4 regions of the Streptomyces sp. NPDC036764 genome follow, and region 1 is predicted to be linked to each of the others. Evidence: riboswitches for the same ligand, from Rfam matches in the RefSeq annotation. Region 1 holds a riboswitch; each other region holds the start of a gene.
What was found. A riboswitch is a leader RNA that binds a small molecule or an ion and turns the genes downstream of it on or off. The one in region 1 is predicted to bind cyclic di-AMP.
Positions count from the first base shown of each region.

Region 2: another riboswitch for cyclic di-AMP. It lies ahead of ACZ69Q_RS42760 (M23 family metallopeptidase); the one in region 1 lies ahead of ACZ69Q_RS00560 (M23 family metallopeptidase).
Region 3: another riboswitch for cyclic di-AMP. It lies ahead of ACZ69Q_RS33330 (transglycosylase family protein); the one in region 1 lies ahead of ACZ69Q_RS00560 (M23 family metallopeptidase).
Region 4: another riboswitch for cyclic di-AMP. It lies ahead of ACZ69Q_RS04975 (peptidoglycan DD-metalloendopeptidase family protein); the one in region 1 lies ahead of ACZ69Q_RS00560 (M23 family metallopeptidase).

Region 1 is NZ_JBVJPT010000001.1:135,765-141,461, reverse strand. Features, by position in the region: gene ACZ69Q_RS00575 (bifunctional acetate--CoA ligase family protein/GNAT family N-acetyltransferase) at 1-1,417, opposite strand, end outside; gene ACZ69Q_RS00570 (HPr family phosphocarrier protein) at 1,598-1,879, shown strand; gene ACZ69Q_RS00565 (GntR family transcriptional regulator) at 2,059-2,754, opposite strand; gene ACZ69Q_RS00560 (M23 family metallopeptidase) at 2,944-3,729, opposite strand; cyclic di-AMP (ydaO/yuaA leader) riboswitch at 3,742-3,906, opposite strand; gene ACZ69Q_RS00555 (M16 family metallopeptidase) at 4,119-5,507, opposite strand; gene ACZ69Q_RS00550 (M16 family metallopeptidase) at 5,504-5,697, opposite strand, start outside.
Region 2 is NZ_JBVJPT010000021.1:20,065-25,761, reverse strand. Features, by position in the region: gene ACZ69Q_RS42775 (dihydrofolate reductase family protein) at 1-997, shown strand, start outside; tRNA gene ACZ69Q_RS42770 (tRNA-Met) at 1,249-1,322, shown strand; gene ACZ69Q_RS42765 (PP2C family protein-serine/threonine phosphatase) at 1,444-2,256, shown strand; cyclic di-AMP (ydaO/yuaA leader) riboswitch at 2,471-2,628, shown strand; gene ACZ69Q_RS42760 (M23 family metallopeptidase) at 2,640-3,662, shown strand; gene ACZ69Q_RS42755 (PrsW family intramembrane metalloprotease) at 3,786-5,138, opposite strand; gene trmB (tRNA (guanosine(46)-N7)-methyltransferase TrmB) at 5,260-5,697, opposite strand, start outside.
Region 3 is NZ_JBVJPT010000012.1:103,664-109,360, reverse strand. Features, by position in the region: gene ACZ69Q_RS33345 (nucleoside triphosphate pyrophosphohydrolase) at 1-395, shown strand, start outside; gene ACZ69Q_RS33340 (cytochrome P450 family protein) at 683-1,963, shown strand; gene ACZ69Q_RS33335 (transglycosylase family protein) at 2,129-3,187, shown strand; cyclic di-AMP (ydaO/yuaA leader) riboswitch at 3,396-3,595, shown strand; gene ACZ69Q_RS33330 (transglycosylase family protein) at 3,600-4,289, shown strand; gene eno (phosphopyruvate hydratase) at 4,611-5,697, shown strand, end outside.
Region 4 is NZ_JBVJPT010000001.1:1,159,489-1,165,185, forward strand. Features, by position in the region: gene ACZ69Q_RS04965 (tyrosine-protein phosphatase) at 1-619, opposite strand, end outside; gene ACZ69Q_RS04970 (alpha-galactosidase) at 800-2,869, shown strand; cyclic di-AMP (ydaO/yuaA leader) riboswitch at 3,177-3,334, shown strand; gene ACZ69Q_RS04975 (peptidoglycan DD-metalloendopeptidase family protein) at 3,339-4,277, shown strand; gene ACZ69Q_RS04980 (SGNH/GDSL hydrolase family protein) at 4,550-5,335, shown strand; gene ACZ69Q_RS04985 (TetR/AcrR family transcriptional regulator) at 5,578-5,697, opposite strand, start outside.

The DNA of each region.
Region 1 (5,697 bases):
GCCGGGTGACCCGCACGGTGTGGCCCTGCGGCGCCGCTCCCCCGTGCCGCGCGCCCTGCACCACGACCAGCGGCTTCGCGGCCGCCGTGCGCCGGGCGAGGCGGGTGAACTTGCGCGGGTTGCCGATGGACTCCAGGTACATGAGGACGACGTCGGTGTCCGGGTCGTCGTACCAGTACTGCAGGACGTCGTTGCCGGAGACGTCGGCGCGGTTGCCGGACGACACGAAGGTCGAGATGCCGGTGACGCCGGTGACCCCGCCGCCGCGCCGGTGCAGCCGGGACAGCAGGGCGATCCCGATCGCGCCGGACTGCGCGAAGAGCCCGATCCGGCCCGGCCTGGGCATCTCGGGGGCCAGTGATGCGTTGAGGCGTACGTCGTCGGCGGTGTTGATGATCCCGAAGGCGTTCGGGCCGATGATCCGCATGCCGTACGTGCGCGCGTGCCGGACGAGTTCGCGCTGGCGTTCGCGGCCGTCGGGCCCGCTCTCGGCGTATCCGGCGGAGAGCACGACCAGCCCCTGCACGCCGTGCTCGCCGCACTCGGTGACCACGTCGGGGACGTACTCGGCCGGCACGGCGACCACCGCGAGGTCGACCTGCTCCTCGATGTCCCGCACCGAGCGGTGCGCGGGCACTCCGTCGAGCTCCTTGAGGTCCTGCGGGAACGCCTTGTTCACGGCGTACAGCCGCCCCGTGAACCCGGCGTCCCTGATGTTGCCGAGGACGCCGCGGCCGACGCCGCCGGGGGTGCGGCCGGTGCCGATGACGGCGACCGAGCCGGGCACCAGCAGCCGCCGCACGGACCGGGCCTCGGCGCGCTGCTCGCGCGCGTACTGCACGGCGAGCGAGCGGTCGGTCGGCTCCAAGTCGAACTCCAGGCGCACGACGCCGTCCTCGAAGCTGCGCTTCTGGGTGTACCCGGCGTCGGTGAACACCTTGATCATCTTGCTGTTGGCGGGCAGCACCTCGGCGGCGAACCGGCGGATGTCGCGCTCGCGGGCGACCGCGGCGATATGTTCGAGGAGGGCGGAGGCGACGCCGCGCCCCTGGTGGGCGTCCTGGACGAGGAAGGCGACCTCGGCCTCGTCGGCCGGTGCGGACGCGGGCATTCCGTCGGCGCCGATCCGGTCGTAGCGTACGGTGGCGATGAACTCGCCGCCGATCGTGGCCGCGAGTCCCACCCGGTCCACAAAGTCGTGGTGCGTGAAGCGGTGGACGTCCTTCGCGGACAGTCGCGGGTAGGGCGCGAAGAAGCGGTAGTACTTCGACTCGTCCGACACCTGCTCGTAGAAGCTGACCAGGCGCTCGGCGTCATCGACGGTGATGGGGCGGATGCGCGCGGTGCCGCCGTCGCGCAGCACCACGTCGGCTTCCCAGTGGGCGGGGTACTCGTGCCTGTCCGAGGCGCTCTGCATGGGGCCCAGATTACGGCTCGCGTACGACAACGGCGCGAGGCAGTCTGTTCGGGACGTCACATGGGGTCGAGGCCGCGACCCCACGGTCACTTCGGAGGGGGACAGCCGTCCCGTTCCGGCATGCTTCACGTGTGTGGGAAACTGGTCTAGACAACCCTGAACACCGAAGGGCAGCATCACATGGCTGAGCGCCGCGTCAACGTCGGCTGGGCCGAGGGCCTCCACGCCCGCCCCGCCTCCATCTTCGTCCGAGCCGCCACGGCCACAGGCGTCCCGGTGACGATCGCCAAGGCTGACGGCAACCCCGTCAACGCGGCCTCCATGCTGGCCGTCCTGGGTCTGGGCGCCCAGGGCGGCGAGGAGATCGTCCTCGCCTCCGACGCCGAGGGCGCGGACGCCGCCCTCGACCGTCTGGCGAAGCTGGTCTCCGAGGGACTCGAGGAGCTGCCCGAGACGGTCTGATCGACCTGATTGGGTATCCGTAGCGAACGGTGAAGCCGCGCCCGCCTTTCCGGCGGACGCGGCTTCACTGTTTTCCGGCAGCCGTTCTGGGAATTCACGGGATGGCGGTGGCACATCCGAAAAAGGGCAGCAGAAATTCCCTGCCGCCGAATATCTCCTCTTTGTATACGGCGCCGGTGTTAATGCCGCAGGCTCGGCATGTTTACGGGATGTTGCGAATTCCTCACACGATCCGGGCGCTCGCCGCCGGTGCCGAACCGCAGGCGGTGCGCGGAGAGGGAGCGCTCGGTGTGCAGCGCCGTGATCGCGCGGGCGCGTTCGCCGTCGCCGCGCGCCACCGCGTCCACGATCGCGCCGTGCTCGGTCCAGGACTCCACGGGGTCGGCGGGCGCGTCCACGGCATACATCCAGGCGATCTTGTGACGGAGCTGGGCCAGTATCGAGGTCAGGGCGGGGCTGCCGGTGGACTGGGCGAGCGTCTCGTGGAACCAGCCGCCCAGGGAGCGCAGGTCGTCGCTGTTCCCCCGCTTGGCCCGCTCCTGCCCCAGCCTGACCAGGCCGCGCAGGACCTTCAGATGGGCCTCGGTGCGCCGCTGGGCGGCCCGGGAGGCACCGAGGGGCTCCAGCAGGCTGCGCATCTCCAGCAGGTCGGTGGCCTCCTGCTCGGTCGGTTCGGCGACGCACGCGCCCGCGTGGCGCCGGGTCACGACGAAGCCCTCCGCCTCCAGGGTGCGCAGAGCCTCTCGCACCGGGACGCGGGAGACACCGTAGCGGCGGGCGAGCAGTTCCTCGGTGAGCCGGCTGCCGCGCTCGTAGACACCGGCGACGATGTCGTCCCGGATCGCCGTGCACACCGAATGCGCCGGAATACGCATGACCGACCTCCGCCTTAATCCCCGTGAAACGTCGACGAATGACGTGTTCCCGAGGACTCTATTGCAACCGGCCGGAATTTCCGACGGCGAGCCGGAATCCATGGATATTTTTTGGTCAGCGCATCCGCCGGGAAACATCGAAAGCCCCGGCTCGGGGAGCCGGGGCTTCGAGGACGCGTGGTGGCGGCGTCAGACGTTCACGCCGTGCCCGCGCAGATAGGCGACGGGGTCGATGTCGGAGCCGTACTCCGCCGTCGTGCGGGCCTCGAAGTGCAGGTGCGGCCCGGTGACGTTGCCGGTGGCGCCGGACAGGCCTATCTGCTGGCCGGGGGTGACGGCCTGGCCCACCGAGACGCCGATGGACGACAGGTGGCCGTACTGGGTGTACGTGCCGTCGTTCATCCTGATCACGATGTTGTTGCCGTACGACCCGCCCCAGCCGGCCTCCACGACGGTGCCGGAGCCGACCGCGTGGACGGAGGTGCCGCTGGCCGCGTGGAAGTCGACGCCGGTGTGGCTGCCGGAGGACCAGACGGCGCCGCCGGTCTTGTAGCCGGTGGAGACGTACGAGCCGGCGATCGGGGCGACGTACGACAGCAGGCGCTTGCGCTCGGCCTCGCGGGCGGCGCGCTCCTTGGCCTCGCGCTCCTGGACGGCCTTCGCGGCCGCCTTCATGCGCGCGGCCTCCTCGGCGGCCTTCTTCGCGGCGGCGGCCTCCTTGGACGCCCTCTCCTGGGCGATGGCCTGGGCGTCGATCTGGTCCGCGATCGAGTTCTCGACGGTGATGACGGGGATGAGGCCGGTCTGCTCCGCGGCGGGTTCGGCGGCGAGCGCGGGGGCGGCCAGGGCGCCGACGACGCCGGTGGCGGTGAGCGCGGCGACTCCGGCCGCGCGGGCGGTGGTGCGCTCGAACCGGCCGGGCCGACGGTGCTTCCCGGTGGGGCGGTTCTTCCCCGTGGCGCAGGTGAACGCCATGAAGTGGCTGGTCCTTTCCTTCCCTCTCGCCTACCGGGTTAGCTGACGGGTTCGGAGCAGGAAGGTCTCCTACGGGCCCCCTCGCGGCTCGCGCGGGCGCCCGATTCACCCCAGGGACTTCGATGGGTCCCCGGCTCCCCTGGCTCGCGCCGTACGGGGACTCGGCGATGGCTGTCCGGTGCCGCGGACGCGGCGCACTGCCTGACGGACAGCCCGCAAGACGCTAAACGGGGCATCTTTCAATCCCCAAACGGATCGCGGCTTTTGTAGCGCATCCCACAGGCCAGACAGGCAACCTCTGCCTCAATTCGGGCATAAGGGGGCCCTGGTGACTCATAGGTCACCAGGGCCCTACGCGCGCGTGGCGCCGGACGGCGCGAGCTCGTCCTCTACTCGGCTGCCACGACGGTGACTTCACCGATGCCGAGGGCCTCGACCGGCTCCCGGATCTCGGCCGCGTCGCCGACGAGGATCGTCACCAGACGGTCCACCGGGAAGGCGCTCACGGCCGCCGCGGTGGCCTCGACCGTGCCGGTCGCGGCAAGCTGCTGGTAGAGCGTCGCCTGGTAGTCGTCGGGCAGGTGCTGCTCGACCTGGTCGGCCAGCGTGTTCGCCACGGACGCGGCGGTCTCGTACTTCAGCGGCGCCACCCCGACGAGGTTCTGCACCGCGAAGTCCCGCTCGGCGTCGGTGAGCCCGCCGTCGGCGACGCCGCGCAGGACCTTCCAGAGGTCGTCGAGGGCCGGACCGGTGTTCGGGGTGTCGACGGAGCCGCTGATGGCGAGCATCGCCGCGCCGGTGCCGTCCGGGGCGGAGCGCAGGACCTGGCCGAACGCCCGCACGCCGTAGGTGTAGCCCTTCTCCTCGCGCAGGACCTTGTCCAGGCGGGAGGTGAGGGTGCCGCCGAGGCAGTAGGTGCCGAGCACCTGCGCGGGCCACACGCGGTCGTGCCGGTCGGGGCCGATACGGCCGATCAGGAGCTGCGTCTGGACGGCGCCGGGACGGTCGACGATGACGACCCGTCCGGTGTCGTCCGCGGTGACCGGCGCAACGGGGCGCGGCTCACCGGGGGAGCCGGTCCAAGCGCCCAGGGTGTCGCCGAGCAGGGCGTCGAGGTCGACGCCGGTGAGGTCGCCGACGACCACGACGGTGGAGGTGGCGGGGCGTACGTGCCGCTCGTAGAAGGCGCGTACGGACGCCGAGTCGATGCCGGCGACGGTGTCCTCGGTGCCCTGGCGCGGGCGGGACATGCGCGCGGTCGCCGGGAACAGCTCCTTGGAGAGCTCCTTGGCGGCCCGGCGCGAGGGGTTCGCCAGCTCGTGCGGGATCTCGTCGAGCCGGTTGCGCACCAGGCGCTCGACCTCGGAGTCCTCGAACGCGGGCGCCCTGAGGGCGTCGGCGAGCAGGCCGAGCGCCTTGGGCAGCCGGGAGACGGGAACCTCCAGGCTGACCCGGACGCCGGGGTGGTCGGCGTAGGCGTCGAGCGTGGCGCCGCAGCGCTCCAGCTCGGCGGCGAACTCCTCCGCGGTGTGCTTGTCCGTGCCCTCGGACAGGGCGCGCGCCATGATCGTGGCGATGCCGTCGAGGCCCTTCGGCTCGGCGTCCAGGGGCGTGTCCAGAAGCACCTCGACGGCGACGACCTGCTGGCCGGGGCGGTGGCAGCGCAGGACGGTGAGGCCGTTGTCCAGCTTGCCGCGCTCGGGTGCCGGGAACGCCCAGGGCCGGGCCTGGCCCGCCTGGGGCTGCGGGTGGAACTCCATGCTGGCGAGCTCGGTCACTGCGCCGACTCCTCGTTCTCGTCGGTGACGGGGGCGGCCCCGTCGGTGGCGGCGGCTTCCTGTTCCTCGGCCTCGTCGCCGACCGGCTCGTACACGAGCACCGCGCGGTTGTCGGGGCGCAGACGGGCCTGGGCGACGGCCTTGACCTCCTCGGCGGTGATGTCGAGGACGCGCTGCACGGCGGTGAACG
Region 2 (5,697 bases), on a different contig from region 1:
CGCCATTCTGATCGGCGCCGGCACGATCCGGGCGGACAACCCGCGGCTGCTGGTGAACTCGGCCGAGCGGCGGGCCGCGCGGACGGCGGCGGGCAGGCCGGAGTATCCGCTCAAGGTCACGGTCAGCGCGTCCGGCGAGCTGGACCCGGCGGCGAACTTCTGGCACACCGGCGGCGAGAAGATCGTCTACACGACGGACAAGGGCGCGGAGCAACTGCGGCAGGCGCCGGTCGCGGCGGACGTCGTCGCGCTGGGGCCGGAGCTGGACTGGCGGGCCCTGCTGGCGCATCTGCGCGAGGTGCGCGGCGTGCAGCGGCTGATGGTCGAGGGCGGCGGCACCATCCACACCCAGCTCATGCTCCAGGGGCTGGCGGACGAGTTGCAGCTCGTGCTGGCGCCGCTGTTCGTGGGTGATCCCGAGGCGCCGCGGCTGTTCGGGCCGGGCGGCTATCAGGGCGGCCGGCTGCGGCTGCTGGAGTCGCGGCGCATCGAGGACGTCGTGCTGATGCGCTACGCGCCGACGGCACCCGGCGCCGGCGCCGTCCCCTCGGCCGCGGACCGGCACTGGCTGGCGCTGGCCTGCGAGCTTGCGGCGCAGTGTCCGCCGTCGGCGACGGCCTTCAGCGTCGGCGCGGTGGTCGTCGCGGCCGACGGCACCGAGCTGGCGCGCGGGTACTCCCGCGAAGGCGGCGATCCCGTGGTGCACGCGGAGGAGGCGGCCCTGGCGAAGATCGCGGCCGGGGACCCGAGGCTCGCGTCCGCCACCGTGTACAGCAGCCTGGAGCCCTGCACGCACCGCTCGTCCCGGCCCGTGCCCTGCGCACGGCTGATCCTTCAAGCGGGCGTCCGCCGGGTGGTGACGGCGTGGCGGGAGCCGGACACGTTCGTGACGGGGGCCGACGGGAGCGGGATGCTGGCGGCGCAGGGCGTGGCCGTCCTGGTCCTGCCGGAGTACGAGGAGCGGGCCAAGGCGCCCAACGCCCACCTGGCGCCCTGAACCGCCTCCGCCAAGCCCTTTGAACCGCCTCCGTCACTCTCTGAATCGCCTCCGCCAAGCCCTTGAACCGCCTCCGTCACTCTCTGAATCGCCTCCGCCAAGCCCTTTGAACCGCCCTCCCGCCGCCCTGTGCGACCCGCTGTCCGATGTGACCTGGCCCGCACAACCGCCCGAAAAGTCCTGGTCAGAAACGGCTCCCGGGAAAGTCGTGTGCTTTGGGTCCCGCGGATGGCGTACTATGGATTCAACGACGCGGGGTGGAGCAGCTCGGTAGCTCGCTGGGCTCATAACCCAGAGGTCGCAGGTTCAAATCCTGTCCCCGCTACTGAAGACTCAGGGCCGGAACTGATTCAGTTCCGGCCCTGAGTGTTTTCCCGGTCGGCCCTCAGCGCTCGCCCCCACCACCGCTTCGGTGACCCTGGTGAGGTGGAGGAAGGGCGGATCTCATGCGCCGGTTCGTCCGGTCGCTCCCCGCCCTGCTGATCGCGGCCGGAGCCGTGTACGACCACGCCACACCCCTCGACTACACCGGCGCCCCGTTCCTCACCGCCGCGCCCCTGGTCGCCGCCCCGCTCCACTCGCAGCGCGGCACGGTGCTCACAGGCGTCGCGGCCATCCTCGTCCGGTTCATGCTCCGTGTCGTGCGCGGCAAGGGCATGGGCGCGGTCGGGGTGAGCGCGGTCGTGATCGGCGCCTTCCGGGAGGCCGCGGAACAGGAGGCCACGCTGGAGGCGGTCGCGCAGCGACTTGAGCGGGCGCTGGCGCGCGAGCGGGCCAGGCGCGAAGGGGGCGGGATCCGCGAAGGGTTCACCACGGTGGTACTCGCCGAACTGCCGCACGGCGACGCGACCGTGCGCCTCGTCAACCGCGGGCATCTCTCGCCCCTGCTGCTGTACGCCGACGGCACCGTACGCCCGCTGCCCGCCACCGAACCCGCCCTGCCGCTGGGCATGAGCGAGCTCGGCACCTGGCCCGACCGGGCCGAGGAGGCCGCCTTCCCGTGCGGGGCCACGCTGCTGCTGTACACCGACGGGCTGTCCGAGGCGCGGGACGACGGCGGACGGTTCTACGACCCCGAGACGGGCCTCGCGGGGCGCGCCAACGCACTGCGCGAACCGGGTGCGTTGCTCGGTGTGCTTTCGGTGGAGGTGCGACGGCACTCCGGTGGAGGGATGGCGGACGACATGGCCCTCATGGCCCTACGCCGGGGCGCCCGCGCCACGCCGCCGCGATCCCTCGACCGCCGTCACCGGCGGTGATCGGTCGACCGCCCTCCGCATAACAACTGACATACCGTCAATACCTGTGAGGCCTCTGAGCCTGGGCCAACTCGCCCGAATTAGGCCACTCATGACCCGTAAGTCCAGGCGAAAATCGTTAATGATCAAGAGGAACAGCTTGGAATCCATACCCCGCGTCTATTAACGTTCGATAACGCAGCGCGGTCGTCCCAGCCGTCACAAGAGTCGGCTCCGTGCGCACGCGCCGAGTCCCGCAAGGGAGCCGGGGAACCACCACCCTGGGGTGAATCGCACGGATTCCGCCGTGGAAGCACGGTTGGTATACGCGCGTAGGAGACCTTCCTGCTCCGAACCCGTCAGCTAACCCGGTAGGCGAGAAGGAAGGAAAGGAGTACGCCCACGTGGCGTCAAACCGGCCTGCTCCGCAAGCCCCGTTCGTGCCGAGCCAGCGCACCACCGACACCTTCGGCTACGACAGCTACCGCACCGACGAGGGCCCGTTCGAGGAGTGGAACCCCACCGCGGAGTCCATTCGTCCCGTTCGCGGCAGGCATCGCGTCTCCAAGCAGCGCGGCGGGGGACTCGCCCGCAGCTCCACGGTTCTCGGCGTCGGCGTCATAGCCGCCGTCGGCGCGGGCGGCATGGCCAGCGCGAACAGCGGCAAGCCGCCGGTCGCCATCACCATGCCCGACCTGCCGCTGATCTCCGACGACTCCTCCGAGCCCGCCGAGGACACGGCCACCGCGTTCAGCACGATGGGCGAGACCACCGAGCAGACCGCGCAGGGCTCCGACGCCGGCGAGGCGCTGCGCAGCCGGATCATCGCCCAGGCCGAGCTCCAGCAGGACCAGATCGACAGCAAGGCCGCCGCCGCTGCCGTCGCCGCCGCCGAGAAGGAGGCCGCCGAAGCGGCCGCCAAGGCGGAGGAGGAAGCCAAGGCCAAGGCCGCCGCCGCGAAGGCCGCCGCCGAGGAAGAGGCCCGCAAGAAGGCCGAGGCCGAGCGCCTCGCCGAGCTGGCCAAGCAGTACACGCTGCCGACCTCCTCGTACACCATCACCTCGACGTTCGGTCAGGCCGGCGCCTACTGGTCCTCCGGCTACCACACGGGCCTCGACTTCGCCGCCCCCACCGGGACGCTGATCAAGGCGATCCACTCCGGCACGGTCACCTTCGCCGGCTGGGACGGCTCGTACGGCTACAAGACCGAGATCACCCTCGACGACGGCACCGAGCTCTGGTTCGCGCACCAGTCCTCGATCAGCGTCAGCGTGGGCCAGAAGGTCAACACGGGCGACGTCATCGGCCGCGTCGGTGCCACGGGCAACGTCACCGGCGCCCACCTGCACCTCGAGGTGCACCCCGACGGCGCCGCCAACGGCATCGACCCGATGGCGTGGCTCCAGGGCAAGGGCCTCACCCCCTGAGGCACCCCCCGCCGGTCGTTCAATTCTGATCCCCGGCGGTCCTGACGGCGACCCCCCGACGTCAGGACCGCCGGTTTCGGCATGCCCGCAGAGCCTGTTGGCGCCCCCTGAATCCCGGCCCGGTCACATCCGGTACGGGTTGTACGCGGGGTACGGCGCCGCCGGGCCGTACACGGGAGCGTCGACCTGGCCGTAGGACTGCCAGTAGACCGGCGCCGGCGCCGCGTACGTCTGCCCGTACCTGTGCTCGTATCCCCACCAGGCCTGTGCGGCGGCCGCGTGCTCCAGGGCCGGGCGGGCGAACTCCCGGCGGTGCCACAGCTCGTGCAGCAACTCCTGTTCCCGTACGACGAAGTCCGCGCCGGCCCGCCCGCGGCGCCCCCGGTGCCGTAGGAACGCGAGCGAGGTCGCGTAGGCCTCGTACTGCGCCACGGCCCGCGCCGCCGACCGCCCGCCGTGGTGGCGCGCGTACTGCCGGGCGACCCGTCGGTCCCGCATCGAGCCCAGCGCGAACGGCTCGCCCGGCGCCAGCCACCCGGCGACGACATAGGCGGGCAGTTCCTCGCGCACGGTCCGCAGCTCGCGCTGGCGGGTCCAGATCACCAGCCAGGTCAGCAGCCCGAACGCGGGCACCATGAGGGTCGCGTACACGGCGAAGAAGCCGTACTCGCCGAAGGTCGAGGAGCCGTTCCACAGGGCGTGCATGCCCATCGCGAGCAGCAGGCCGAGGAGCGGGAGCAGGACGCGGCGCACATGCTGGCGCTCACCCGACAGCGCGGCGATGCCGAAGCCGATGCCGGTCAGGACGGTGAAGAGCGGGTGCGCGAAGGGCGACATGATCACGCGGACGAAGAAGGTCGCCGCCGTGACGGAGGCGATGCCGCGGTCGCCGGTGAGCTGGTCGGTACCGAAGGCGGTACCGAGGTAGAGGATGTTCTCGGTGAAGGCGAAGCCGGTGGCGGTGACCCCGGCTATCACCACGCCGTCGACGATGCCGGTGAAGTCCCGGCGGCGGAAGAGGAAGAGCAGCAGCACGGCCGCGGACTTCGCCATCTCCTCCACGACGGGCGCTATGACGGTCGCGCCCAGGGTGTCCGCGTGCGACGGATCGGCCGTCGCGGTCGCTATCCATTTGGTCGCGAAGCTGTTGGCGACGATCGCTATCAGCGCGGCCGCGCAGGCACCCCAGGCGAAGGAGAACAGCAGATTGCGCCAGGGCCCCGGCTCGACCCGGTCCAGCCAGCGGAAGGAGGCCACCAGCAGCGGCACGGGCAGGACGGCGAGCCCGAGGCCGACCAGGAACCCTTCGGTGCCGGTCTGCTCGCGCACCAGCGCGAGGATGACCAGCCCGGAGAGCGTGAGCAGGGTGCTGAGCGCGCCGTAGCGCACCCATCGCCTGTGCCACCAGTGCGCGTGCCGCAGTGCGCCGCCGGTGGGACCGGTGGGGTGCGTCGGGTACGGGGGACTGGTGGCCACGGCATTGACCCTAACGAGGCAGAGGCGCCGCCCGCAGCAGCGCGAGGGGGCTCGGGCGCCGGTGGGGTTGTTGTCGGTGCTGCTGTCGATGTTCTCGTGGGTGCTGTTCTCCCCGCTGCTCCTACCGCTGTACGCGGCGGAAGAGCAGGTCGTTCACCACATGACCCTTGTCCAGTCCCTGGCCCTCGAAACGGGTCAGCGGCCGGAACTCGGGACGGGGCGCGAAACCGCCGTCGGCAACGGTGTTCTCGAAGGCGGGATGCGCGGTGAGCACTTCGAGCATCTGTTCGGCGTACGGCTCCCAGTCGGTGGCGCAGTGCAGCAGCGCGCCGGGCCGCAGCCGGGTCGCGGCGAGGCTGAGGAACTCGGGCTGGATGAGCCGCCGCTTGTGGTGCCGCTTCTTGGGCCAGGGGTCCGGGAAGTAGACGCGCAGCCCGTCGAGCGCGTCCGGCTCCAGCATCTCCCGCAACAGGATGATGGCGTCGCCGTTGGCCACGCGGACGTTGCCGAGTCCGTGGTGGTCGGCGAGGTTGAGGAGGTTTCCCTGCCCCGGGGTGTG
Region 3 (5,697 bases), on a different contig from region 1:
CGGAGTCCCCCTTCTCCATCGACGACGTGGCCGGCGGCATCGTCACCAAGCTCATCCACCGCCACCCCCATGTCTTCGGCGACGAGACGGCGACGACCCCCGAGGAGGTCAAGGAGCACTGGCTGCGCACGAAGGCCGAGGAGAAGCGCCGGGAGTCGGTGACGGAGGGCATCCCCCTCGGCCAGCCGGGCCTGGCGCTCGCGGCGAAGCTGGCGTCCAGAGTCCGCACGGCGGGCCTGGAGGTACCGCTGCCGACCGGTGAAGGCATCGGGTACGAGCTGCTGGCGATGGCGGTCCGCGCGGAGGCGGCCGGGGTGGACCCGGAGGCGGCCCTGCGGGTCGCGGCGCGGGCGTACCGGGACGCGGTCCGGGTGGCGGAGGGGGTGCCGTCGTAGCGCGGGCGGTCACCTGAAGGCCGAAGCCGGGCCGCTGCGACGCCAAGGATCATCGGCGTGCTGAGAGCCAGCGTGCTGAGAGCCTGCGCGCCGAGAGCCCGCGCGCCGAGGGCCTGCGCGCCGAGGGCCTGCATGCCGAGGGCCTGCGTGCCGAGGGCCTGCGTGCCGAGGGCCTGCGTGCCGAGGGCCTGCGCGCCGAGGGCCTGCATGCCGAGGGCCTGCGTGCAGAGTCCGCCCTCCCCACCACCCGGCCGCACCCCCTGACCCTCTCCGGATACCGTCAAGGAGTGACCAACCAGCCCCACCCCCCGACCCCCCTCACCGAGGCCCCCGAACTCTTCACCTGGGAGTTCGCGACGGACCCCTACCCCGCCTACGCCTGGCTCCGGGAACACGCCCCCGTTCACCGGACCCGGCTCCCCAGCGGGGTGGAGGCCTGGCTGGTCACCCGGTACGCCGACGCCAAGCAGACGCTCGCCGACACCCGGCTCTCCAAGAATCCGGCCCACCACGACGAGCCCGCGCACGCCAAGGGCAAGACCGGTATCCCGGGGGAGCGCAAGGCCGAGCTGATGACGCATCTGCTCAACATCGACCCGCCGGACCACACCAGGCTCCGCCGGCTCGTCTCCAAGGCCTTCACGCCCCGCAGGGTCGCCGAGTTCGCGCCACGGGTGCAGGAGCTCACCGATCAGCTCATCGACCGGTTCGCGGCGGAGGGGAGCGCCGACCTCATCCACGAGTTCGCCTTCCCTCTCCCCATCTACGCGATCTGCGACCTGCTCGGCGTCCCGCGCGAGGACCAGGACGACTTCCGGGACTGGGCGGGCATGATGATCCGCCACCAGGGCGGCCCCAGGGGCGGGGTCGCGCGGTCGGTCAAGAAGATGCGCGGGTATCTGGCCGAGCTGATCCACCGCAAGCGTGAGGCACTTCCGGCCACCCCCGACCCCGGCGAGGACCTCATCTCCGGTCTCATCCGTGCCTCCGACCACGGTGAGCACCTCACCGAGAACGAGGCCGCGGCCATGGCCTTCATCCTGCTGTTCGCCGGCTTCGAGACGACCGTCAACCTCATCGGCAACGGCACCTTCGCCCTGCTCACCCACCCCGAGCAGCGGGCCCGCCTCCAGACCTCCCTGGCCGCCCACGACACCGCCCTGCTGGAGACCGGCGTAGAGGAACTCCTGCGCTACGACGGCCCGGTCGAGCTCGCCACCTGGCGCTTCGCCACCGAGCCGCTCACCATCGGCGGGCAGGACATCGCGGCCGGCGACCCCGTCCTGGTCGTCCTGGCCGCCGCCGACCGCGACCCGGAGCGGTTCGCCGACCCCGACGTCCTCGACCTCGGCCGCCGCGACAACCAGCACCTCGGTTACGGCCACGGCATCCACTACTGCCTCGGCGCCCCGCTCGCCCGTCTGGAGGGCCAGACCGCCCTCGCCACGCTCCTCACCCGCCTCCCGGATCTCCGACTCGCCGTGGATCCGGGGGAGTTGAGGTGGCGGGGCGGGCTCATCATGCGCGGACTGCGTACGCTTCCGGTGGAGTTCACCCCGGTTGGGTGAGTACGTCCACCTCCGCAAACGTGACACGCACTCATGACTGTGATCTTCACGTGATCTACGCGGCATTAACTTGTGACAAGTGATCGTCTGCCTATACGTTCACGGATCAACAAGGCGTCCAGGTTTACGCGCCGTGTTCAGTGCTGCCTCGCGAAAGGTCCCCGCATGCTCTCCGGGAACGGTCGTCACCGTCGCCCCCGTCAGGCTCCGGCTCTCCTCGTCGCGGCCGGAGTCACCGGGTCAGCGATCGCCATCCCGCTCCTCGGCGCCACCGGCGCGAGCGCCGCCGACGGCACCGTGTGGGACAAGGTGGCCGAGTGCGAGAGCGGCGGCTCGTGGAGCGCCGACAGCGGCAACGGGCACTACGGCGGACTCCAGTTGACCCAGGACGACTGGGAGAAGTACGGCGGCCTGGACTACGCCTCCAGCCCCGACCTGGCCAGCCGCTCGCAGCAGATAGCCGTGGCCCAGGACATCCTCGCGGACCGGGGGACCAGCCCCTGGGGCACGTGCGCCGTACTCAACGGGCTCACCAAGAAGTCCGGATCGGTCGACCTCGACACCGGAGTGGAGGACGACTCACCCTCCGAAGTATCCGGATCATCCGGATTGCTCGATTCGTCCAACTCATCGAATTCGGCCGATTCATCAGAGGAGTCCGGCTCCTCCGGCTCCGGCGATTCCTCCGACACGTCGACGCCGTCCGGCGATCCCTCGAATTCGGCGAGCGGCACTCCCGAGACTTCGTCCGAATCGCCCGAGAAGTCCTCTTCCTCGCCGTCTTCGTCCTCTACGCCCGACAAGTCCTCCAAGTCCGATGCGTCGCCCGAAGCGACGGACTCGCGATCGCCGGAGAGCTCGCCCGTCGAGACGCCCGAGGCGGACAATCAGGACAACTGGTCGCAAGATGCGGGCTCCTGGAGCCTGGTCGACACCGGCTCGGTCGACGGCGCGGCCGAGGGTGCGGTCGAGGAAGCGACGACCGGCACCGGTCGGCACCGCGGCCCCAGCGCCGACGAGAGCGACACCGTCGAGGCGGCCACCAAGTCCACCGGACGCCATGCCTCGTACAAGGTCCGCGAGGGCGACACTCTCGCCTCCATCGCCGACTCCCTTGACCTCGACGGCGGATGGCGCGCGCTGTACCAGGCGAACCGGAAGGCCATCGGTGTTGACGCGAACCACATCTCTCCCGGTCAGACCCTGGACGTCCCCGTCAAATAGCGGTCGAACAGGGCGAAAAACAGCGGCAGTTCGCGTCATGTTTCGCGGTGAATGTCCGTTTTAGATGGAGTGAGAGATAGATCTCAGAAGCCCTGATCGTCTTTGTAATTCCGCGAATCGCGTGTCTACGGTCATGACCGCTCGCCACCAGTGCGAGCCCCGACAGCCGTCACGCCGAATCCTGCCGGCGGTCGTACGGGAACAGTCGTCGCGTCAAGCGCCGTAGGCAGGAGCGGGGGACCCAAGGTTTGCGCCGGGTCCGGCAGTTGAGGTCCTTCGGGGCCGCACGGCCGGAACCGGCTCGGGGTGAAGCCGCGCAGCGGGAGCCGAGAGGCGAACGTGCGCGGCCGGGCAACTCAACCGGCCCGAACCCGACAGCTCACCTCGTAGGCGTCGGTGAGGGGATCCAACCATGCTGTTTTCCAGCAAGGGCAAGCACCGTCGTCCGTCCAAGGCCGCTCGCGCCATCGCCGTCGTCGGCGTCACCGGTGCCGCCGCCGTCGCCGCCCCGCTGATGGCGGCCGGCAGCGCCTCGGCCGCCACCGCCTCCGAGTGGGACGCCGTCGCCCAGTGCGAGGCCGGCGGCAACTGGTCGATCAACACCGGCAACGGCTACTACGGCGGTCTGCAGTTCTCCGCCTCCACCTGGGCCGCGTACGGCGGCACCCAGTACGCCGCCACCGCCGACCAGGCCACCAAGGCCCAGCAGATCGCGATAGGCGAGAAGGTCCTCGCTGGCCAGGGCAAGGGTGCCTGGCCGAACTGCGGCACCGGCCTGTCGAGCGCCGCCTACACCGGCGCTCCCGCCGGCGGCTCCTCGCAGAGCACCGAGTCCACCACCCGCTCCTCCGAGCAGCAGTCGGCCTCCCGCTCCGCCGACCGCCCGGCGGCGAAGAAGAGCACCAAGACCGTCACCACCCCGACCGGCAAGAAGGTCAAGAAGGGCGACGGCGAGTACAAGGTCGTCAAGGGCGACACCCTCAGCTCGATCGCCGAGAAGAAGAACGTCAAGGGCGGCTGGGAGAAGCTCTTCAAGCTGAACAAGGACATCGTCGAGGACGCCGACCTGATCTACCCCGGTCAGCAGCTCCACCTGAAGTAAGAGGGCGCGGCCGCGGCGAATACGCGGCCCACGGTTGAACCACAGCGCCTTCACATCCGTGGACCTCATAGTGAAGGCGTCGTGAGGGTCGCCCCCGTCCCCACGAACTCCCCGCCTCGGTGCGTTTTCCCCCGTACGCACCGGGGCGGGGCTCTTTGTTGTGTGCGGTTGTGGGCGGACATTTTTGTTCCGTTCGGAAACAATTTACTCTCGGTTCTGTCCACGGGGCGGTCGACCGCTGGTCTGATGCCCGGAGCCGGTTAGGCTCGTCTCGCAGTACCCACCGCGGACTGCGTACCCGCGTCACATCCCATGAAGGAGATGCTCGTGCCGTCCATCGACGTCGTCGTAGCCCGGGAAATCCTGGACTCCCGAGGTAACCCCACGGTCGAGGTCGAGGTCGGCCTCGACGACGGCAGCACGGGTCGTGCCGCCGTTCCGTCCGGCGCCTCCACGGGCGCCTTCGAGGCCATCGAGCTCCGCGACGGTGACCCGAACCGCTACCAGGGCAAGGGTGTCGAGAAGGCCGTCCTCGCCGTCATCGAGCAGATCGGCCCGGAGCTCGTCGGCTACGACGCCACCGAGCAGCGCCTGATCGACCAGGCCATGTTCGACCTGGACGCCACCGACAACAAGGGCTCCCTCGGCGCCAACGCCATCCTCGGCGTCTCCCTCGCCGTCGCCCACGCCGCCTCCGAGGCCAGCGACCTCCCGCTCTTCCGCTACCTGGGCGGCCCGAACGCGCACCTGCTGCCCGTTCCGATGATGAACATCCTGAACGGCGGCTCGCACGCCGACTCCAACGTGGACATCCAGGAGTTCATGATCGCCCCGATCGGCGCGGAGTCCTTCTCCGAGGCGCTGCGCTGGGGCACCGAGGTCTACCACACCCTCAAGAAGGTCCTGAAGAGCCGCAGCCTGTCCACCGGGCTCGGCGACGAGGGCGGCTTCGCCCCGAACCTCGGCTCCAACCGCGAGGCCCTCGACCTCATCCTCGAAGCGATCAAGGAAGCCGGCTACGCCCCCGGCGAGCAGATCGCCCTCGCGCTCGACGTCGCCGCCTCCGAGTTCTACAAGGACGGCAAGTACCTCTTCGAGGGCAAGGAGCGCTCCGCCGCCGAGATGACGGAGTACTACGAGGAGCTCGTGGCGGCCTACCCGCTCGTCTCCATCGAGGACCCGCTGTTCGAGGACGACTGGGCCGGCTGGAAGGTCCTCACCGAAAAGCTCGGCGACAAGGTCCAGATCGTCGGTGACGACCTCTTCGTCACCAACCCGGAGCGCCTGGCCCGCGGCATCGACGACGGCGCCGCCAACGCCCTGCTCGTCAAGGTGAACCAGATCGGCTCGCTCACCGAGACCCTGGACGCCGTCGAGCTCGCCCAGCGCAGCGGCTTCAAGTGCATGA
Region 4 (5,697 bases), 1.0 Mb from region 1:
CGGAGGCGTCGCTGCCGTTGCGGCGCACCTTGTAGCGGCGGTGCTTGGCGTTGGACTCCAGGTAGTCGGCGACGATCGCCTCGCGTTCCACGCCGAGGGCCAGCAGCGTCACGGCGATGGTCAGACCCGCGCGGTCCTTGCCGGCAGCGCAGTGCATCAGAGCTGGGACGCTGTCCTCGGCGAGCGAGTGGAGCACCTGGGAGTGTTCGCCGGTGCGCTCCTTGATGATCGAACGGTAGGAGACGATCATCCGGTTCGCGCCCTTGCCGTCCGCCAGGATCCCGCGCAGTTGGTCGAGATCGCCGTCCCGGACCATCTTCCAGAACTCCGCGCCGTCCGCCGGGTCGGACAGCGGCAGGTTGACATTGCGCACGCCGGGCAGCTCGATGTCCGGTCCTTCGAGCTTCTGGTCGGCCGCGTTGCGGAAGTCGAAGATCGTGTGCAGCCCCAGCGAGCCGAGGAAGCCGGCGTCCTCGGCGGTCGCGTGCGCGAGATGGCCGCTGCGGAACAGCACTCCGTGCCGCACCCGTCGTCCGTCCACCGTGGGCAGGCCGCCCACATCACGGAAGTTGCGAACCCCGGCCAGTTCGGGCTCGGTCGACGGGATCTGCTGCGTCACGGGGGCTCCTCCCGGTCGGCCCCGGCGGCGCGGCTCGGCGATGCGGCCGACGGGGTGCGATCTCGACCATACGACATGGATTCCAGGGCCAATGAGTTGTCCACAGGCGTTGCCTCAGGGCCGCACGACCCTTGATGATGTTGGTACTTGATCGCGCCTGTTCGTCTCTGTGAGGGTTTGATGCTGGACATCTCCGACAACGGCCGTACGTGGGTCCTCTCCGGGCCGACCAGCAGCTACGCCGTCCACCTGACCGACGGGGACGAGCTGCTGCACCTCCACTGGGGCCCGCGCATCGGGCTCGCCGACGCCGAGGCCCTCGCCGTCCGCCCGCTGCCGGAGTACTGGCCCTTCGAGTCCCCGCTGGACGGGCGCGAGGAGTACCCGGTCGAGGGCGGCCCGCGCTTCGTTCGGCCCGCCCTGTCCGTGCGCAGCGACGAGCGGCGCGGCACCGAGTGGAGCTTCGAGCGGCATGAGTCCGAGGGTGACGAACTGCGGTTGCTTTTTCGTGACGGCGCACTGAAGGTCACGCTGCACTACCGGATGCGCGAGGACGTCGTAGAGCGCTGGGTGACCCTGGACAACCAGGGAGGCGATCTGGAGCTGCTGCGCGCCGACTCGGCCACCTGGACGCTGCCGGAGAGGGAGGGCTGGCGGCTGTCCCAGTTGCACGGCCGCTGGGGCGCCGAGTCACGGCTGGCGCGGGCCCCCCTCACCTACGGCGAGAAGGTCATCGGCAGCCGCCGCGGGCACACCGGGCACCAGCATCTGCCGTGGGTCGCGCTCGACACGGACGCCACCGAGGAGCGCGGCGAGGTCTACGGCTGCGCGCTCGGCTGGTCGGGGTCCTGGCGGATCGCCGTGGCCCAACTCCCGGACGCGCGCGTGCAGGTCACCGGCGGCGCCGGACACGACGACTCCGGCCTGCTGCGGCTGGCGGCGGGGGAGTCCTTCACCACGCCCGTCTTCGCCGGCCTGTGGAGCGACGGCGGCTTCGGCGGCGCCAGCCGCGCCTGGCACGCGTATCAGCGCGCGTACGTGATCCCGGACGCCGACCAGGACCGGCCGGTGCTGTTCAACTCCTGGGAGGCGACGGAGTTCGACATCTCCGAGGAGCAGCAGAGCCTCCTCGCGCGGCGGGCCGCGGCCATCGGCGTCGAGCTGTTCGTGGTGGACGACGGCTGGTTCGGGACGCGCACCAGCGACCGCGCCGGGCTCGGCGACTGGACGCCCAACCCCGACCGCTTCCCCTCCGGCCTCAAGCCGCTCGCCGAGTACGTGCACGCGCTCGGCATGCAGTTCGGCATCTGGGTCGAACCGGAAATGGTCAATCCGGACAGCGAGCTGTACCGCGCGCATCCCGAGTGGGTTCAGTATCAATCGGGACGAAAGCGGACGGAATTCCGCAATCAACTAGTGCTGAACCTCGCCCGCGACGACGTCCGGGAGTACCTCTGGGAGCAGCTCGACGGGCTCCTCTCCAGTGCCCCGATCGACTATGTGAAGTGGGACTTCAACCGCTGCTTCAGCGACGCGGGCTGGCCCGGTGAGCCGTACCCGCAGCGCCTGTGGGTCGACCATGTGCGCGCCCTGTACGACCTGCTGGACCGGCTGCGCGCCGCTCACCCCGGCGTCGCCTTCGAGTCCTGCTCGGGCGGGGGCGGACGCATCGACCTCGGCGTGCTCGGCCGTACGGACCAGGTGTGGACCTCGGACAACACCGACCCCCTCGACCGGCTCGCCATCCAGCACGGCTTCAGCCAGATCCACCCCGCCCGGGCCATGGCCGCCTGGGTGACCGACAGCCCGAACGCCATGCTCAACCATCGCGCCAGCTCGCTGCGCTTCCGGTTCGTGAGCGCGATGGCCGGCGTGCTCGGGGTCGGCGGTGACCTTGCCCAGTGGACCGAGGAGGAGCTCGCCGAGGCGCGGGAGTGGGTGGAGCTCTACAAGGAGATCCGGCCCCTGGTGCAGCGCGGCGACCTGTACCGGCTGCGGGCCCCGCGGGGCGGGCTGAGCGCGGTGCAGTACGTGCTCGGGGACGAGGCGGTCGTCCTCGCCTGGCTCCAGGCGCAGAGCTTCGGCGAGCCCCTTCCGGCGCTGCGGCTGCGCGGCCTGGATCCGACAGCAGCGTATGAATGCCTTGAAACGGGCGAAATTCACCGAGGTGCCGTACTGGTGCATCACGGACTGCGTACCGGCTTGCGAGGCGACCTTGATGCGGCAGTTATTCGACTCCGTCGCATCTAGGCGTTCTGTCCGAATTGGCGCCTTCATTCCAACTCGCTCTGCAATAAGGAAAGCTGGAGCAGTGTCACGTGAGGAGCGTCATATCCGTGACCGTGAGTCGCCCGTCATGTCCACGTAATTCGTATGCTTTTCAAGGGGCTTTGGGTCCGGCGGCACTCCTGTATTTAACGGACGGTGACGGTTAATTCCCACAAGGGATCAACAGGAACGCATTCGGACGGAACCTCTCACTTGTTCCCATGCGTCTTCCTCGCTTACGTTCGCCACCAATCCGGACGGACGCCCAATCCTGCCGCCGCTCGGATTCCGCGCAAACTCACCCGTCCACGGCAGGAGCGGGGGACCCACAGGTAGAACCGCCTGTTCCGGTCTCCGGAACGGCTAGGGGTCAAGCCGCACCTCGGCGCGGCCGGGCATCTCCAGCCCGCACCCGACAGCTCACCTCGCAGGCGCCGGAGAGGAATTCGCCATGCCCGCGAAGGGTAAGCATCGCCGTCCGAAGTCCCTGCGCTTCACCCGCTCCATCGCCGTCGCCGGAACCGGTGGCGCCGCTCTCGCTCTCCCGCTCATGGGGGCAACCGGCGCCCACGCCGCTCCCTCGCAGTCCGTTTCGGAAAAGGCCGTTCAGTCCCTTCCGGTCGTCGGCCAGAAGGCCGTTGAGAAGAAGGCCGCCCAGAAGAAGGCTGACGTACGGACCTATTCTGTGAAGGTCGGCGACTACCTTTCGAAGATCGCCGACGAGCAGAACGTGAGCGGCGGCTGGAAGCGGCTCTACTCCGACAACCGCGAGGCCGTCGGCTCCGACCCGTCGCTGATCCACCCGGGACTCAAGCTCGCCATCGGCGGCAAGAAGGCCGCGACGACCGCCCCCAAGTCGTCGTCCTCCGCGCCCTCTTCGACGCACAAGTCGTCCTCGAAGGACTCGTCCGCCTCGAAGTCCTCCACGCCGAAGAAGGCGCAGAAGGCGACCACGGCCGCCGAGACCACCAGCACCGTCAACGGCTTCTCCGCCCCGCTGACCGGCGCCTCCCTCGGCACCGGTTACAAGGTCGCGGGCAGCATGTGGTCCAGCGGCTACCACACCGGCGTCGACTTCGCCGCCGCGACCGGCACCCCGCTGAAGGCGGTCGGCGCGGGCACCGTCGTCTCGGCCGGCTGGGGCGGCGCGTACGGCAACCAGGTCGTCATCCAGCTCGCCGACGGCTACTACGCCCAGTACGCCCACCTGTCGTCGCTCTCGGTCTCCAGCGGCCAGACCGTGACCGCCGGCCAGCAGATCGGCCTCTCCGGCGCGACCGGCAACGTCACCGGCCCGCACCTGCACTTCGAGATCCGCACCACGCCGGACTACGGCTCGGACGTGGACCCGGTTGCCTACCTGCGCGGCAAGGGTGTCGCCATCGGCTGACGCGACCCACGCGACAACCACTTGCCTGACACGCGGCCGAAGGCCGGACCCCGATCCCCGGGTCCGGTCTTCGGCATGTTTCGGGGGGTGTCGACAGGGCGGTTTGGCTTGACCACAACACCCCTGCTCAGAGGGTTATTCCAGGTTTGGTGAACACTTTAGGAGTGGCTTATCTCACCGATCGTCAACCCTTTCCTACGGTCGCGTAGGTCACATTCAAAGGTGAATCATGTGCCGATGTGGCAGACGATTCGAAGAGTGACAGCAGTGCAGTGATCGGGTCGTACGTTGCGGTGGGGGACAGCTTCACCGAGGGCGTCGGCGACCCCGGCCCCGACGGGGCGTTCGTCGGCTGGGCCGACCGGTTCGCGGTCCTCCTCGCGGACAGGCGACCCGAGGGCGACTTCAAGTACACCAACCTCGCCGTACGCGGCAAACTGCTCGACCAGATCATCGAGGACCAGCTTCCGAAGGCCGTCGAACTGGCCCCGGACCTGGTCTCGTTCTGTGCGGGCGGCAACGACATCATCCGACCCGGAACCGACCCCGACGAGGTCGCCGAGCGCTTCGAGCGGGCGATCATCCGGCTCACCTCGGCCGTCGGCACCGTCATGGTGACGACTGGCTTCGACACCCGTGGCGTACCCGTGCTGAAGCATCTGCGCGGCAAGATCGCCACGTACAACGGACATGTGCGGGCCATCGCCGACCGGTACGGCTGCCCGGTGCTCGACCTGTGGTCCCTGAAGACCGTTCAGGACCGCCGGGCCTGGGACGACGACCGGCTCCATCTGTCCGCCGACGGGCACACACGCGTGGCGCTCCGGGCGGGCCAGGTCCTCGGCCTGGAGATCCCCGCGGACCCGGACCAGCCCTGGCCGCCGCTCCCGCCCCGCGGCACCCTCGAGGTCCGCCGGGACGACGTCCACTGGGCGCGGGAGTACCTGGTGCCGTGGATCGGCCGACGACTGCGCGGGGAGTCGTCGGGGGACCATGTGACGGCCAAGGGCGCTCTTTCCCCGGACGACATCAAGATGCGGATCCGATCGGTGGCTTGAGAACCGTTCGCGAGCGAGCGATAGGTCCGGGCCGTACCGATGGCTGATCGGTGCGGCCCGGACGTACGCATGGGGTGCGGGGTGCGGGGTGCGGGATTCGGTGCTGCGTACGACACATGGCGGCATCGCACACAGCGTCCCGGCACATGGCGGCATCGCACACAGCGTCCCGGCACATGGCGGCATCGCACACAGCGTCCCGGCACATGGCGGCATCGCACACAGCGTCCCGGCACACAGGCTCACCGGTTCGACGCCGTCAACGCCTTTCGCTCCAGCCCGAGTTCCCGGGCGAGCGCCTCGTCCACCCACTCCTGGGCACGCGCGCGTGAGATCGCGCCCGGGTACGACGTGAGCTGTAC